4 regions of the Polaromonas sp. P1_F2 genome follow, and region 2 is predicted to be linked to each of the others. Evidence: predicted binding sites of a transcription regulator. Region 2 holds the regulator's gene; each other region holds the start of a gene.
The links. Region 2 encodes sigma-54, which starts transcription at its own class of promoters, with help from an activator protein. Its sites were predicted from a motif close to TGGCANGNAANCTGCTTT; they were not measured.
Positions count from the first base shown of each region.

Region 1: a site for sigma-54 is predicted at 1,370-1,387, ahead of glnA (type I glutamate--ammonia ligase). Genes of this name have one in related genera too.
Region 3: a site for sigma-54 is predicted at 1,331-1,348, ahead of AC1D0O_RS02355 (formate/nitrite transporter family protein). Genes of this name have one in related genera too.
Region 4: a site for sigma-54 is predicted at 1,555-1,572, ahead of AC1D0O_RS18300 (ANTAR domain-containing response regulator). Genes of this name have one in related genera too.

Region 1 covers NZ_JBFUBN010000004.1:384,675-388,136, forward strand. Annotated here, with positions in the region: gene AC1D0O_RS11430 (EI24 domain-containing protein) at 1-372, shown strand, start outside; gene AC1D0O_RS11435 (competence/damage-inducible protein A) at 387-1,211, shown strand; gene glnA (type I glutamate--ammonia ligase) at 1,439-2,854, shown strand; gene AC1D0O_RS11445 (hypothetical protein) at 3,036-3,462, shown strand, end outside.
Region 2 covers NZ_JBFUBN010000005.1:307,582-311,043, forward strand. Annotated here, with positions in the region: gene lptA (lipopolysaccharide transport periplasmic protein LptA) at 1-83, shown strand, start outside; gene lptB (LPS export ABC transporter ATP-binding protein) at 100-882, shown strand; gene AC1D0O_RS13040 (RNA polymerase factor sigma-54) at 1,018-2,553, shown strand; gene AC1D0O_RS13045 (THUMP domain-containing class I SAM-dependent RNA methyltransferase) at 2,573-3,462, shown strand, end outside.
Region 3 covers NZ_JBFUBN010000001.1:477,803-481,264, reverse strand. Annotated here, with positions in the region: gene AC1D0O_RS02365 (SDR family oxidoreductase) at 1-558, shown strand, start outside; gene AC1D0O_RS02360 (cupin domain-containing protein) at 793-1,197, shown strand; gene AC1D0O_RS02355 (formate/nitrite transporter family protein) at 1,524-2,336, shown strand; gene AC1D0O_RS02350 (bifunctional protein-serine/threonine kinase/phosphatase) at 2,411-3,462, shown strand, end outside.
Region 4 covers NZ_JBFUBN010000009.1:194,816-198,277, reverse strand. Annotated here, with positions in the region: gene AC1D0O_RS18310 (Hsp20/alpha crystallin family protein) at 1-227, shown strand, start outside; gene tsaD (tRNA (adenosine(37)-N6)-threonylcarbamoyltransferase complex transferase subunit TsaD) at 259-1,302, opposite strand; gene AC1D0O_RS18300 (ANTAR domain-containing response regulator) at 1,582-2,214, shown strand; gene AC1D0O_RS18295 (CmpA/NrtA family ABC transporter substrate-binding protein) at 2,592-3,462, shown strand, end outside.

The DNA.
Region 1 (3,462 bases), on a different contig from region 2:
GAAGAGCGGCGGCAGATTTTCAAGGAGCACCGCATGCCCTTGCTTGCCATAGGCGTGCTCAGCGGCTACCTCGGCGCGGCGCCTAGCGTGCTCTGGGCTTCAGGTGCAATGTTCGTGGCCATGGCGCCCATCCTTGTGCCGGTGGCCATCTGGATCTACACCCTGGTGTTTGCCTTTTCATCCCTCTGGTTTGCCCACTACACCCTGGCCGCACTGGAGCAGCTTCGCAAGAAGAACAATGCGCTCGTCCCGGACCCACTCGCGCAGGCTGAGGTCACGTCCATGGCGGCGGAACTGGCCCCCGAGGCCCTGCCGGGACCGGCGCCCAGCTTTGGCTCCATGGGCGGCAAGCCCGATTTACACCTGCCTTGAATTCCCCTGAAAACATGACTCCTCACTTCGGCCTCATCATCGTCGGCGACGAAATCCTCTCGGGCAAACGCGCCGACAAGCACCTGCCCAAAACCATTGAACTGCTGGGCGCTCGCGGCCTGCAGCTGGCGTATGCCGACTATGTGGGCGACGACCCGGCGCGCATCACCGCCACGCTGGCGCGCGCCTTCTCGGCGGCGCGCGACAACGGCGACGTGGTGTTTTCCTGTGGCGGCATAGGTGCCACACCCGACGACCACACCCGGCAGTGCGCGGCGAAGGCGCTGGGGGTCGAACTGGCCTTGCATCCCACGGCCAAAACCCTGATCCTCGAACGCATGGCGGACGTGGCCAAGGAGCAGGGCACACCCTATGAGCCCGACCGCGACGACAACATCCACCGCCTCAACATGGGGGTGTTTCCGGTGGGCGCGGAGATCATCCCGAACCCCTACAACAAGATTCCCGGCTTCACCTGTCGGGCGGGGCAGGGGGCGGTTCACTTTGTTCCCGGTTTCCCCGTCATGGCCTGGCCGATGATCGAATGGGCGCTCGACACGCACTATGCCCACCTGCACCAAAAGTCGCCTTACACCGAAAAGTCAGTGATCATTTTTGGGTCCATGGAAGCCATGCTCACGCCGCTGATGCTCGCCATTGAAGCGGCGCATGCCGGCGTCAAGGTCTTCAGCCTGCCCAGCGTGGACCACCCGGAATATGGCCGCCATATCGAGCTGGGCGTCAAAGGCGCGCCTGAGGCGGTCAACCTGGCTTACCCCGCCATGCTCGCCGGCCTGCACAAGTTTGACCTCAAGTTCGGCCCTGAATTGGTGCGATGATTTTTTGCACTTAAAAGGTGCATTCGAGGCATTGCACTTAAATGGTGCACTCGTTAGCGCAAGGTGTTTTTTCTCTTTTCTGCCTCGCCAAGGCTGGAAGTGAGGCCAGATAACGGCACAATCCGAGGCTTGGCAGGAAAGCGTAGAGCCAACGGCTTTGGCACAAAAAGTGCATTCAACAGGCCCGAAGATAATTTTCAACCACCCATCCAGCACAGGAGATTTTGATGGCAAAGACCGTCGCAGACGTCATGAAAATGGTCAAGGAAAACGAAGTCAAGTTCGTTGACTTCCGTTTCACCGACACCCGGGGCAAAGAGCAGCACGTGACCGTGCCCGTGTCCCACTTTGACGAAGACAAATTCACGTCGGGCCACGCCTTCGACGGTTCTTCGGTTGCCGGCTGGAAGGGCATTGAAGCCTCCGACATGCAGCTGATGCCTGACCCCAAAACAGCCAACATCGATCCTTTCTTTGAAGAAACGACGCTGTTCATGAGCTGCGACGTGCTCGAGCCCGCCGACGGCAAGGCCTATGACCGCGACCCGCGTTCCATCGCGCAGCGCGCCGAAGCCTACCTCAAGGCTTCCGGCCTGGGCGACACCGCTTACTTCGGTCCTGAACCCGAATTCTTCATTTTTGACGACGTGCGCTGGAACACCGACATGTCGGGCACCTTCTTCAAGATCGAAGAGTACGAAGCGCCCTGGAATTCGGGCGCCAAGCTCGAAGGCGGCAATCGCGGCCACCGTCCGACCGTCAAGGGCGGCTACTTCCCCGTGCCTCCCGTCGACAGCACGCAAGACATGCGCGCCGAGATGTCCCTGATCCTCGAATCGCTGGGCGTTCCGGTCGAAGTGTTCCACCACGAAGTGGCCGGCGCCGGCCAGAACGAAATCGGCACCCGCTTCAGCACTCTGGTGCAGCGCGCCGACTGGACGCAGATCCTGAAGTATGTGGTGCAGAACGTGGCCAATGCCTACGGCAAGACCGCCACCTTCATGCCCAAGCCCATCGTCGGCGATAACGGCTCCGGCATGCACGTTCACCAGTCCATCTGGAAAGACGGCAAAAACCTGTTCGCCGGCGACGGCTACGCAGGCCTGTCCGACTTCGCGCTGTACTACATCGGCGGCATCATCAAGCACGCACGTGCCCTGAACGCCATCACCAACCCCGGCACCAATAGCTACAAGCGCCTGGTTCCCGGCTACGAAGCACCGGTCAAGCTGGCTTACTCGGCCAAGAACCGCTCGGCCTCGATCCGCATTCCTTACGTCGCGAACCCCAAGGGCCGCCGCATCGAAGCGCGCTTCCCCGATCCGCTGATGAACCCGTACCTGGGCTTCTCGGCCCTGATGATGGCCGGCCTGGACGGTGTGGAAAACAAGATCCATCCCGGCGAAGCCGCCACCAAGGACCTGTACCATCTGCCGCCCGAGGAAGATGCAAAAGTGCCAACCGTCTGCCACAGCCTGGACCAGGCGCTGGACGCGCTCGACGTGGGCCGCAGCTTCCTGACCAAGGGCGGTGTGTTCACCGACAGCATGCTCGACGCCTACATTGAACTGAAGATGGGTGAAGTGACCCGCCTGCGCCAGGCGACCCACCCCATCGAATTCGACATGTACTACTCCCTGTAAACAGGAGGGCTCGCGCCCAGCCGCTTACTGTGGATTTTCACAGTTTGTGGCCAAAAAAGGACGGCAAATGCCGTCCTTTTTTATTGTCCCGGCAGGTTGTGGGTGTGCTGGCTTTGTATTTTTGTTCCTTTGCCGCATACTGATAGACCGTCCTAGCCCTTACCGGCATCGGGAGTCCCCTATGAAAAACACCTTATTGCTTTCTGCCTTGTCCCTGTTGCTGGCCGGCGCGGGGAATGCCGCATGGGCGCAGCAGGTTTTCCGCTGTGCCGGCGTCGGCGGCTCCACGCCTGAATACATCAATAACGCCAAAGAAGCGCAGACCCGCAGCTGCAAGCTGGTCTCGGGCGGCAACGTCACGGTGGTGCAGAGCACGCCGGTGAGCAGCACGCCCAAGCCCGCTGTCCGTGTGGCGGCAGCGACCGGTTCAGGCGGCCCGCGCACCGACGGCAGCCCAGAGCAGCGAGCCCGCGACAGCGATTCGCGCGCCATCCTGGAAGCCGAGCTGAAAAAAGCCGAAGCCAAACTGGCCGAGCAGCAAAAGGAATACAACAACGGTGAGCCAGAGAAGCAGGGCATTGAAGGCCGCAATTACCAGCGCTACCTGG
Region 2 (3,462 bases):
CTGCGTCGGCCCCGGCCACCGCACCCGCGGCCCCGCCCGCCGCCTTGCGCCCCAGCACCACGCTGGGCACTGAAAAGAACTAGAAAGAACCTTTCACAGATGGATGTGGTGACTGACACTTCGGCGGCCCCGGCCGCGACCCCCAGCCGCCTCGTTGCGCAAGGGCTGCAAAAATCCTACGGCAGCCGCAAGGTCGTTCAGGACGTCTCGGTGGCCGTGCAAAAAGGCGAGGTCGTGGGCCTGCTGGGCCCCAACGGCGCCGGCAAGACGACTTCGTTCTACATGATCGTGGGCTTGGTGCGCGCCGACGCGGGCGAGATCTCCATCGACGGCCAGTCGGTCGAGCACATGCCGATTCACCTGCGCGCCCGCCTGGGCCTGAGCTACCTGCCGCAGGAAGCGTCGATCTTCCGCAAGCTCACGGTGGAGGAAAACGTGCGCGCCGTGCTGGAACTGCAGCTGGGCGCGAACGGCAAGCCGCTGGGCCGCGCCGAGATCGAGTCGCGGCTGGACGGCCTGCTGCAGGACCTGCGGGTGGACCACCTGCGCAATTCGCCGGCCCCGGCGCTGTCGGGCGGCGAGCGCCGCCGCGTCGAGATCGCCCGCGCCCTTGCGACCCAGCCGCGCTTCATCCTGCTCGACGAGCCTTTTGCCGGCATTGACCCGATCGCCGTGATCGAGATCCAGCGCATCATCGGCTTCCTGAAGTCGCGCGGCATCGGCGTGCTGATCACCGACCACAACGTGCGCGAAACGCTGGGCATCTGCGACCACGCCTACATCATCAGCGACGGCCACGTGCTGGCCCAAGGCACGCCCTCCGAGATCGTGAACAACGCCGACGTACGCCGCGTCTATCTCGGTGAACACTTCAAGATGTAGAGATGGTTCCCCCCTGTTGTCGCTCACTTCGTGTAGCTCCCTCTCCCCCTCCGGGGACGGCGCCTGCGGCCTGGCAAAGCCAGTTCCGCGGCCCCTGCTCGAACTCCTTCTTCGCGCTCATCAGAGACCGTTGACATGAAGCAGGGTTTGTCACTCCGCGTCTCGCAGCACCTCGCGCTGACGCCCCAGCTGCAGCAGTCGATACGGCTGCTGCAGCTGTCGACGCTCGAGCTGAGCCAGGAAGTCGAGCAGATGCTCGACGAAAACCCGTTTCTCGAGGTGGCGGAAGAAACCGCTGTACGAGAGGAGTTCGGCCTGGAGCACCTCAACACGCCGGTCAGCCAGGACAGCCGCGAGTTTGAATCCGCGGCGGAGTCGCCGAGCGGCGGCACTGAGGACGCTGGCATTTCAGCTGCAGGCGAAGCCGAAGTCAGCGCCGAACCCAAGCTCGAGGAAAGCTGGGAAGGCGACGGCACGGTGGAGACCACGCCCGACGACAGCGAATGGGGCAGCGATGCGCCGGCGCGCAAGAACAATAACGACGAGGGCGACACCGAGGCCTCCGACCTGACAGGTGCCCACGAGTCGCTGCAAGACCATCTGCACCGCCAGTCGCTGGGCCTGCGCCTGTCCGAAGAGGACCGCGCGGCCCTGCATTTCCTGATCGAGTCGCTCAATGACGACGGCTACCTCGAAGACAGCCTGGCTTCGCTCGCGGCGGGCCTGGCCGGGGACGACCTGGAACAGGCCGAAGACCTCGAGCAGCGTTTTGCCATGGCGCTCAAGCTGCTGCACCACATGGAGCCGGCCGGCGTGGGCGCGCGCAACCTGGCCGAATGCCTGGGCCTGCAGCTGCTGGACTGCAAAGACTGCGAGGAGACCCGCGCCGCCATCGCCATGTGCAAGCAGCCCATGGAACTGCTGGCCAAACGCGACCTGAAGCGCCTGTCGCACCTGTGCGGATTCACCGAAGCCGCCGTCCGGGGTGCGATTGCCGTGATAGGCCGGCTCGACCCCAAACCCGGCCGCCGCTTCGTGAACGTGGAGCGCAACCTGATCGTGCCCGACGTCATCGTCGTGAAGTCGGGCCGGGGTTTCAAGGTCTCGCTCAACGGCGACGTGATGCCGCGCCTGCGTGTGCACGACATCTACGCCAACGCCCTCAAGCAGCACAAGGGCCAGGGCGGCCAGGCGCTGCAGCAGCGGCTGCAGGAGGCGCGCTGGTTCATCAAGAACATCCAGCAGCGCTTCGACACCATCCTGCGCGTGAGCAGCGCCATCGTCGAGCGGCAGAAAAACTTCTTCACGCACGGCGAACTCGCCATGCGCCCGCTGGTGCTGCGCGAGATCGCCGACGAGCTGGGCCTGCATGAGTCCACGATTTCGCGCGTGACCACCGCCAAGTACATGGGCACGCCCTTCGGCACCTTTGAACTGAAGTATTTCTTCGGCTCCGCCCTCGGCACCGAAACCGGCGGCAACGCCTCCAGCACCGCGGTGCGCGCGCTGATCAAGCAGTTCGTCTCGTCCGAGAGCCTGAAAAAGCCGCTCAGCGACAACCAGATTTCCGAAATGCTCAAGGAGCAGGGCATCGAATGCGCGCGCCGCACCGTGGCGAAATACCGCGAGGCCCTACGCATCGCACCGGCTAATTTGCGCAAGTCGTTGTAAGCCCTTTCAAGAGTCCGACATGAACCAGCTCCAATTGTTTTTACCGTGCGCCGCCGGCGTTGAGGCCCTGCTGGCCACCGAGGTCAAGCGTGTCACCGGTATCGACGGCAAAGCCTGGCGCGCCGGCGTGCAGTTGCAGGCCTCCTGGCGCGATGCCCTGCAGCTCAACCTGCACAGCCGACTGGCGCAGCGCGTGCTGATTGAGTTGCAGCACAACCAGTACCGCAGTGAACAAGACCTCTACAACGCCGCGGCCAACGTGGCCTGGGAAATCTGGTTCACGCCCAAGCAGACCTTCAAGGTCGAGATCACCGCCCAGCACAGCCCGCTGCAAAGCCTGAACTTCGCGGCGCTGAAGATCAAGGACGCCATCGCCGACCGCTTTCGCGCCAAGTTCGACGACGTGCGGCCCAGCGTCGATACGCGCTGGCCCGACGTGCGCGTCTATGTGCACCTGACGACGGACACCGTCACGATTTACATCGACACCTCGGGTGAGCCGCTCTTCAAGCGCGGCTGGCGCGAGGACAAAGGTGATGCGCCACTGAAAGAAACCCTGGCCGCCGCGATGATCGCCGCCAGCGGCTGGGACCAGCTGTGCAAGGACGGCGTGCCGCTCTACGACCCCTGCTGCGGCTCGGGCACCATCGCCATCGAGGCGGCGCAGATCGCCTGCAACATCGCGCCCGGCATCAACCGACGCTTCGCTTTCCAGAAATACTTGCCCTTCCAGGGCCATGTGTGGGACGGTCTGCTGGACCAGGCCGAAGCCGCCATCACCGAACCCACGGCGCCGGTGTTCGGCAGCGACGTGTCATTCCGCATGGTCGACTTCGCCGAACGCAATGCCGAGCGCGCCGGCGTGGCCAACGCGGTGGAATTCCGCGGCGGCGACGCGCTGCAGCGCAT
Region 3 (3,462 bases), on a different contig from region 2:
GCCGTGCTGGAGTTTTTCGAGACTTCGGGCCGCAACCTGCTCGCGGCCGAAGCGGCCGCCGGTGTCACGCACCACATCGCGCTCTCGGTCGTCGGCACCGACAAGCTTGTGGAAAGCGGTTATTTCCGCGGCAAGATCGCCCAGGAAAAACTCATCCGGGCCGCCAGCATCCCGTACACCATCGTCCACTCCACCCAGTTCATGGAATTCCTGGGCGGCATCGCGCAGTCGGGCACCGAAGGACAGACGGTCCGGCTGTCGCCGGCCTTTGTGCAGCCCATCGCGTCCGACGACGTGGCCGCCGCGATGGCCGACTACACACTGGGCGCGCCGGTCAATGGCACGGTCGAGATCGCCGGGCCGGAAAAAGTGCGCCTGCCTGATCTCGTCCAGCGCTTCCTGACCGCAAGCAATGACCCGCGCAAGGTCGTCGCCGATCCGCAGGCACGCTACTTCGGCGCCGAGCTCAAGGACGACACGCTGGTGCCCGTTGGCAAGGCACGCCTGGGCACGGTGCGGTTTGAGGAATGGTTCGCCAGGGCACAAGCTGCGAAATAAGCGCAGCCACTCCTTACCCCTCTGGGGGAAGGCTGGGATGGGGGCTCCCCGGTTTCCGTGTTCCACGCCTGCCAGGCAAATCGATGGCCGCGAGGCCCCCATCCCTACCTTCCCCCAACGGGGGAAGGGGCAAGAGTGAGAACCTGCCGGCGTCACAAGCCGGCGCCCTGAATCGTCTTAAGGGGAGGTGCCTCAATTCCGAGCCGCATCAAACAACCCTGTGAAGAGTCCCTTATGAAAAAGATCTGCATCTCCCTGTTCCTCGCAAGCGGCGCCTTGCTCACCCAGCCGGCCCTGGCCGTCGGCCCAGAAGGCGTGCGCGTCACGCCGGTGATGGCGCAAGACCTGGCCGATTTTCCCGGTAAAGAGGGCCTGATGATCACCGTCGACTACGCCCCGGGCGCGGCCGACCCGGTACATCGCCACCTTGCGCATGCCTTTGTTTATGTGCTCGAAGGTTCCATCGTGATGCAGGTCAAGGGCGGCAAGGAAGTCACGCTGACGGCCGGCCAGAGCTTTTATGAAGGCCCCAAGGACATCCACACCGTGGGCCGCAACGCCAGCACCACCCAGCCCGCGAAATTCCTGGTGTTGCTGATCAAGAAGAAAAAGGCCGAGGTGCTGGAACTGGTCAAGTAGCCACCGGCGCCGGCCGGCCCGCAGGCACCAAAATGTCGAGCCCGCCGCGGCCCGGTGCACGCATTTGGGGCAATGCGCGCCTGCTGCCGTCGCATGGCGGGGCAGAAAGGCCGGTTTCCGCCCGCATTCCTCGCGGCACAGTAGTTGCTTTGACCTACCTGTCCGGCTAATGACGGCTGGGCATGGCGTGGCCCGCGGGCCGCTGCCCGGCGGATTCAATGGATAACGGCGTCCACTTCCAGCCTCCCATTTTTTGGGGAGCGCCTGGGGGTGGATTTTTTTTGGCCTTTTGATTTGAGGCCCACAACTACAGACGAGAGGATCGTATGGCGTATTTAGTGCCTTCGGAATTTGTGACCAAGATGGTGGACGCGGGGGAATCCAAGATTTTCATGTCCACCCGCGACACCGTTATCCGGGCCTATATGGCCGGCGCCATCCTGGCCCTGGCGGCCTGGTTCGCCGTCACCATCAATGTGCAGACCGGCCAGCCCCTGCTGGGCGCCGTGCTGTTCCCGGTCGGTTTTGTCATGCTTTACCTGTTCGGCTTCGACCTGCTGACCGGCGTGTTCGTGCTGTGCCCGCTGGCCTTGATCGACAAGCGCCCGGGCGTCACCGTCAAGGGCGTGCTGCGCAACTGGGGGCTGGTCTTCACCGGCAACTTTCTTGGGGCCTTCACGGTGGCGGTGATGATGGCCATCTACGTCACCAATGGCTTTTCCACAGAGCCCAGCGCGGTGGGCAAGGCCATAGGCGTGGTCGGTGAAAACCGCACGCTCGGCTACCAGAAGTACGGCGCGAACGGCATGCTCACCTTGTTCGTGCGCGGCATGCTGTGCAACTGGATGGTGTCGGCCGGCGTGGTCGGTGCGATGATCTCCACCCAGGTCAGCGGCAAGGTGATCGCGATGTGGATGCCCATCATGCTGTTCTTCTACATGGTGTTCGAGCACTCGATCGTGAACATGTTCCTGTTCCCCTCGGGCCTGTTGCTGGGCGCGCATTTCACCATCATGGACTACCTGATCTGGAACGAAATCCCGACGGTGCTGGGCAACCTGGTGGGCGGCCTGGCTTTCACCGGCTTGACGCTGTACGCCACGCACATTAAAACCGGACCCGTGCGTTCCATCAAATAATCCGCCTTTAAAACAAAGCAGCCTCAAAAGCCCCCGCGCATGCAAAGAAGCGCGGGGGCTTTGCGCCACCCCACATGTCCCCTGAACTGAAGATATCGGCAGGCCAGTATTCGGACAAGGGCCGCAAAGAAACCAACCAGGATTTCCACGGCATCTACGTGCCGGTGGAGCCGCAGCTGAGCGCCAAGGGCATCGCCATTGCGCTGGCCGACGGTATCAGCAGCAGCGCCGTCAGCGACGTGGCCAGCCAGTACGCCGTCACCGGTTTCCTGGAAGACTATTTCTGCACCTCGGAAGCCTGGTCGGTCAAGACCTCGGCCGAGCGGATCCTGAGCGCCACCAACTCCTGGCTGCATGCGCAGACGCAGAGAAGCCAGTATCGCTACGACAGCGACAAAGGGTATGTGTGCACCCTGAGCGCCATGGTCATCAAGTCGACCACCGCGCATATCTTCCATGTCGGCGATTCACGCATTTACCGCCTGCGCGGCAAGGTGCTGGAGCAGCTGACGAATGACCATCGCGTGTGGATTTCCCAGGGCCAGAGTTACCTGGGCCGCGCGCTGGGCTTCAAGCCCCAGCTGGAGATCGACTACCAGACCCAGCCGGTGGAGCAGGGCGACATCTTCTTGCTGGCCACCGACGGCGTCTACGAACACGTTACCGAGCACGACATGGCCGCCATCATCCGCGGCGGCGCCGATGCGCCCGGAGGCCTTGAGCTTGCCGCCAGGGCCATCGTCGACAAAGCCTTTCAGCGCGGCAGCGAAGACAACCTCACGGTCCAGCTCGTGCGCGTCGATGCGCTGCCCCGCCGCGAGGCCGGCGAGATGGTGCAGCAGCTCTCAGGCCTGCCGCTGCCGCCCATCCTCGAGGCCAGGGCGGTGTTTGACGGTTACACCATCGTCCGCGAAGTGCGGGGCAGCAGCCGCAGCCACATCTACCTGGCCACCGACAACGACACCGGTGCGCTGGTCATCCTCAAGACGCCCTCCATAGACCTGGGCGGCGACCCGGCCTACCTTGAGCGGTTTTTGACGGAAGAGTGGATCGCCCGGCGCATCAACAGCGCGCATGTGCTCAAGCCTTATGTGCCGACCCGAAAGCGCCACTATGTCTATGTGGC
Region 4 (3,462 bases), on a different contig from region 2:
TCGACGTCCCCGGCCTGGCCCGCGAACAACTGGATATCGGCATCGAAGGCGACGTGGTCCGCGTGTCCAGCAAGGAAGATGCTCCCCGCAAGATCAAGGCTGCCTGGCGCTTCCCGCTGGAAATCGACACCGCGAACAGCAGCGCCAAGCTTGAGAACGGCGTGCTGACCCTGACGCTGGGCAAGAAAGTCCCGGTGAGCAACGTCACCCACCTCGACATTCAGTAATCGAAGCACCCCGGGTTGCGGGCGGCACGGCTCAGGCCGGTTCCGCCTGCAATTCAGCAAGATTCCAGCGCGGCTTCACGTCAAAGGTGTAGCTGCGCTTTAGCGCTTCAAGCCCGGCTTGCAAGCGCATGCCCGCAGCCAGCGCGATCATGGCGCCGTTGTCGGTGCACAAATGCAGTTCGGGGTAATGCACGCGAATGCCGCGCTGCTTGCACACCGCATTGAGCTGGCTGCGCAGCAGCGCATTGGCCCCAACGCCGCCGGCCACCACCAGCCGCTTGAGCCCGGTTTGCGCCATGGCGGCCAGTGATTTTTTGACCAGCACTTCAACGATGGCCGCCTGCGTGGCCGCAGCCAGGTCAGCCTTGCGGCTTTCCAGTTCCGGCCCCAACTTTTTGGCCTGCGTCAGCACGGCGGTCTTGAGCCCGGCAAACGAAAAATCCAGGTCCCCGCTGTGCAGCAAGGGCCGCGGCAGCTTGAAAGCCGCGCCGTCGCCCCCCTCGGCCAGCTTCGACAGGTGCGGGCCGCCCGGGTAAGGCAGGCCCATGAGCTTGGCCGACTTGTCAAAGGCTTCGCCGGCCGCGTCGTCAATGGTTTCGCCCAGCAGCTCGTAGCTGCCAACACGGTCCACCCGCATCAGTTGCGTGTGCCCGCCGGAGACCAGCAAGGCCACAAAAGGAAACTCGGGCGCATCAGCGCTCAGGAAAGGCGACAGCAGGTGGCCTTCCAGGTGGTGCACACCCATGGCCGGCTTGCCCAACGCCGCCGCCAGCGAACAGGCCACACCGGCCCCCACCAGCAGTGCCCCCGCAAGGCCGGGCCCGCGCGTGTAAGCCACCACGTCGACCTGCGCCAGGCTGCTGCCCGCCTCGGCCATGACCTGGTGCGTCAGGGGCAAGACGCGCCGGATGTGGTCCCGGCTCGCCAGCTCAGGCACCACACCGCCATAAGCCTGGTGCATGTCGATCTGGCTGAACAAGGCATGCGACAACAGGCGCGGCACAGCGCTGCCGCTGGCATCCACCAGCGCCACACCGGTTTCATCACAACTCGATTCGATTCCAAGAACTAACATCATTCGAGTGTAAGGTTTAGAAGAATCACCCTCCCCCGTCCAGGCTCACTACGTGTAGCCCGTTCCCCCCTTAAGGGGGCGGCGCCTGGGGCCGGCAAAGCCGGACCCGCGGCCCCCACTGGTGAAATACCCCCTACTGGTTATGCCCACTGAATTCTTAAACCCAGCTCGAGCCGCGGAACCGGCTTCGCCGGGCCGCAGGCGGGCGGCCCCCTCGGGGGGCAGCGACCCACACGAAGTGGGGGAGCGTGGGGGCACGTTTCTTGCACTTACGGCTCCATGACACCGTCCCAATCCCTGCGCCTTGTCATCATCGCCCCGGACCTGCTGGAGTCCGTATCCGATGACGCCCATGCGCGGGAGCTGGCCGAGCGCTCGCGCCAGTTGCGCATCGGCCTGCTGGAAAACGGTTACAACATCGTCGCGGTACTCCCGGCGGACACCTTCCTGGACGAGCGCCTGGCGCAGCTGCAGCCCGACATGATCATCGTGGACGCCGAAAGCGAAGCCCGCGACTCCCTGGAGCACGTGGTGATGGCGACGCGGGACGCCCGCCGGCCCATTGTGCTGTTCACCAATGACAACGACACCAGCCACGTCAAGGACGCCGTCGCCGCCGGCGTGTCAGCCTATGTGGTGGCCGGCCTGTCCCCGGACCGCATCCGTCCCATCCTGGACGTGGCCATGGCGCGCTTTGAGCACGAGCAGGGCCTGCGCAAGGAACTGGCGCACGCCAAGACCGAGCTGCACGAGCGCAAGGTCATAGACCGGGCCAAGGGCATGCTGATGCAGCGCCAGGGTCTCTCGGAGCAGGCCGCCTACGAAAAGCTGCGCAAGGCCGCCATGGACAAGGGCCTGCGCCTGGGCGAGGTGGCCCAGCGCATGCTGGACGTCCTGGACCTGCTGGGCTGATCCGCCGGCCGGATCACCCCAGGCACCCTCAATTGGTGCAGCGCACAAATCAGGTGCACCTATCGGGATCCACATCGCGGCGCTTCGCCCATGTGAGGTTTTTTTCAGGGAGTGCGTGATTGCAAGCACAAGAAGACTTCCCTGGCATCTCCACTCTCTAGAACAACTCTTTTGGCAACGTTGGCCAACCCTGGCACAGCTTTTGCAATGCCCTAGGCACTGGTCAATGATGGCCATCCGGCACAGCACTTCAACGGCGAAGTGTGTGGTGCCCCAAGGAACAAAGGCGTTCGCACCCTGCATCACGTTTGACGTGGCTGCCCGGGTCGAGCGCCTTTTTTGTTTTTGTCTTTTGCTTTTTTACCTGGAGCCGACACATGACTGAACTGCTGAAATCTTCGCTGACACGCCGCACCGTGCTGCAGGCCGCGGCCGTGGGCGCCGTGGGCATCAACCCCGCCCTGCGCGCCGCCGTGTATGCGCAGGGATCGGACGCGCCCGAGAAAAAGGAAGTCAAGATCGGCTTCATTCCCCTGACCGACTGCGCCTCGGTGGTGATGGCCTCGGTGCTGGGCATAGACCAGAAATACGGCGTCAAGATCATCCCGACCAAGGAAGCCAGCTGGGCCGGCGTGCGCGACAAGCTAGTCAACGGCGAACTGGATTTCGCCCACGTGCTTTACGGCCTGGTCTACGGCGTGCACATGGGCACGGCCGGCCCCAAGAAGGACATGGCCGTGCTGATGACGCTCAACAACAACGGCCAGGCCATCACGCTGTCGAAGAAGCTCGCCGACAAGGGCGCTGTCGACGGCGCGGGCCTGGCCAAGCTCATGGCCAGCGACAAGCGCGAATACACCTTCGCCCAGACCTTTCCCACCGGCACGCACGCCATGTGGCTGTACTACTGGCTGGCCGCCAACGGCATCAACCCGATGAAGGACGCCAAGGTCATCACCGTGCCGCCGCCGCAGATGGTGGCCAATATGCGCGTGGGCAATATGGACGGCTTCTGCGTGGGCGAGCCCTGGGGCCACCGCGCCATCATCGACGGCATAGGCGTGACCGCAGTGACCACCCAGGACGTCTGGAAGGATCATCCCGAAAAAGTGCTGGGCACCACCGCCGACTTCGTCAAGAAATACCCCAACACCGCGCGCGCCGTCACCGCCGCCATCATCGAGGCCGGCAAATGGATTGACGCCAGCCTCTCCAACAAGAACAAGATGGCCGAGACCGTGGCCGACA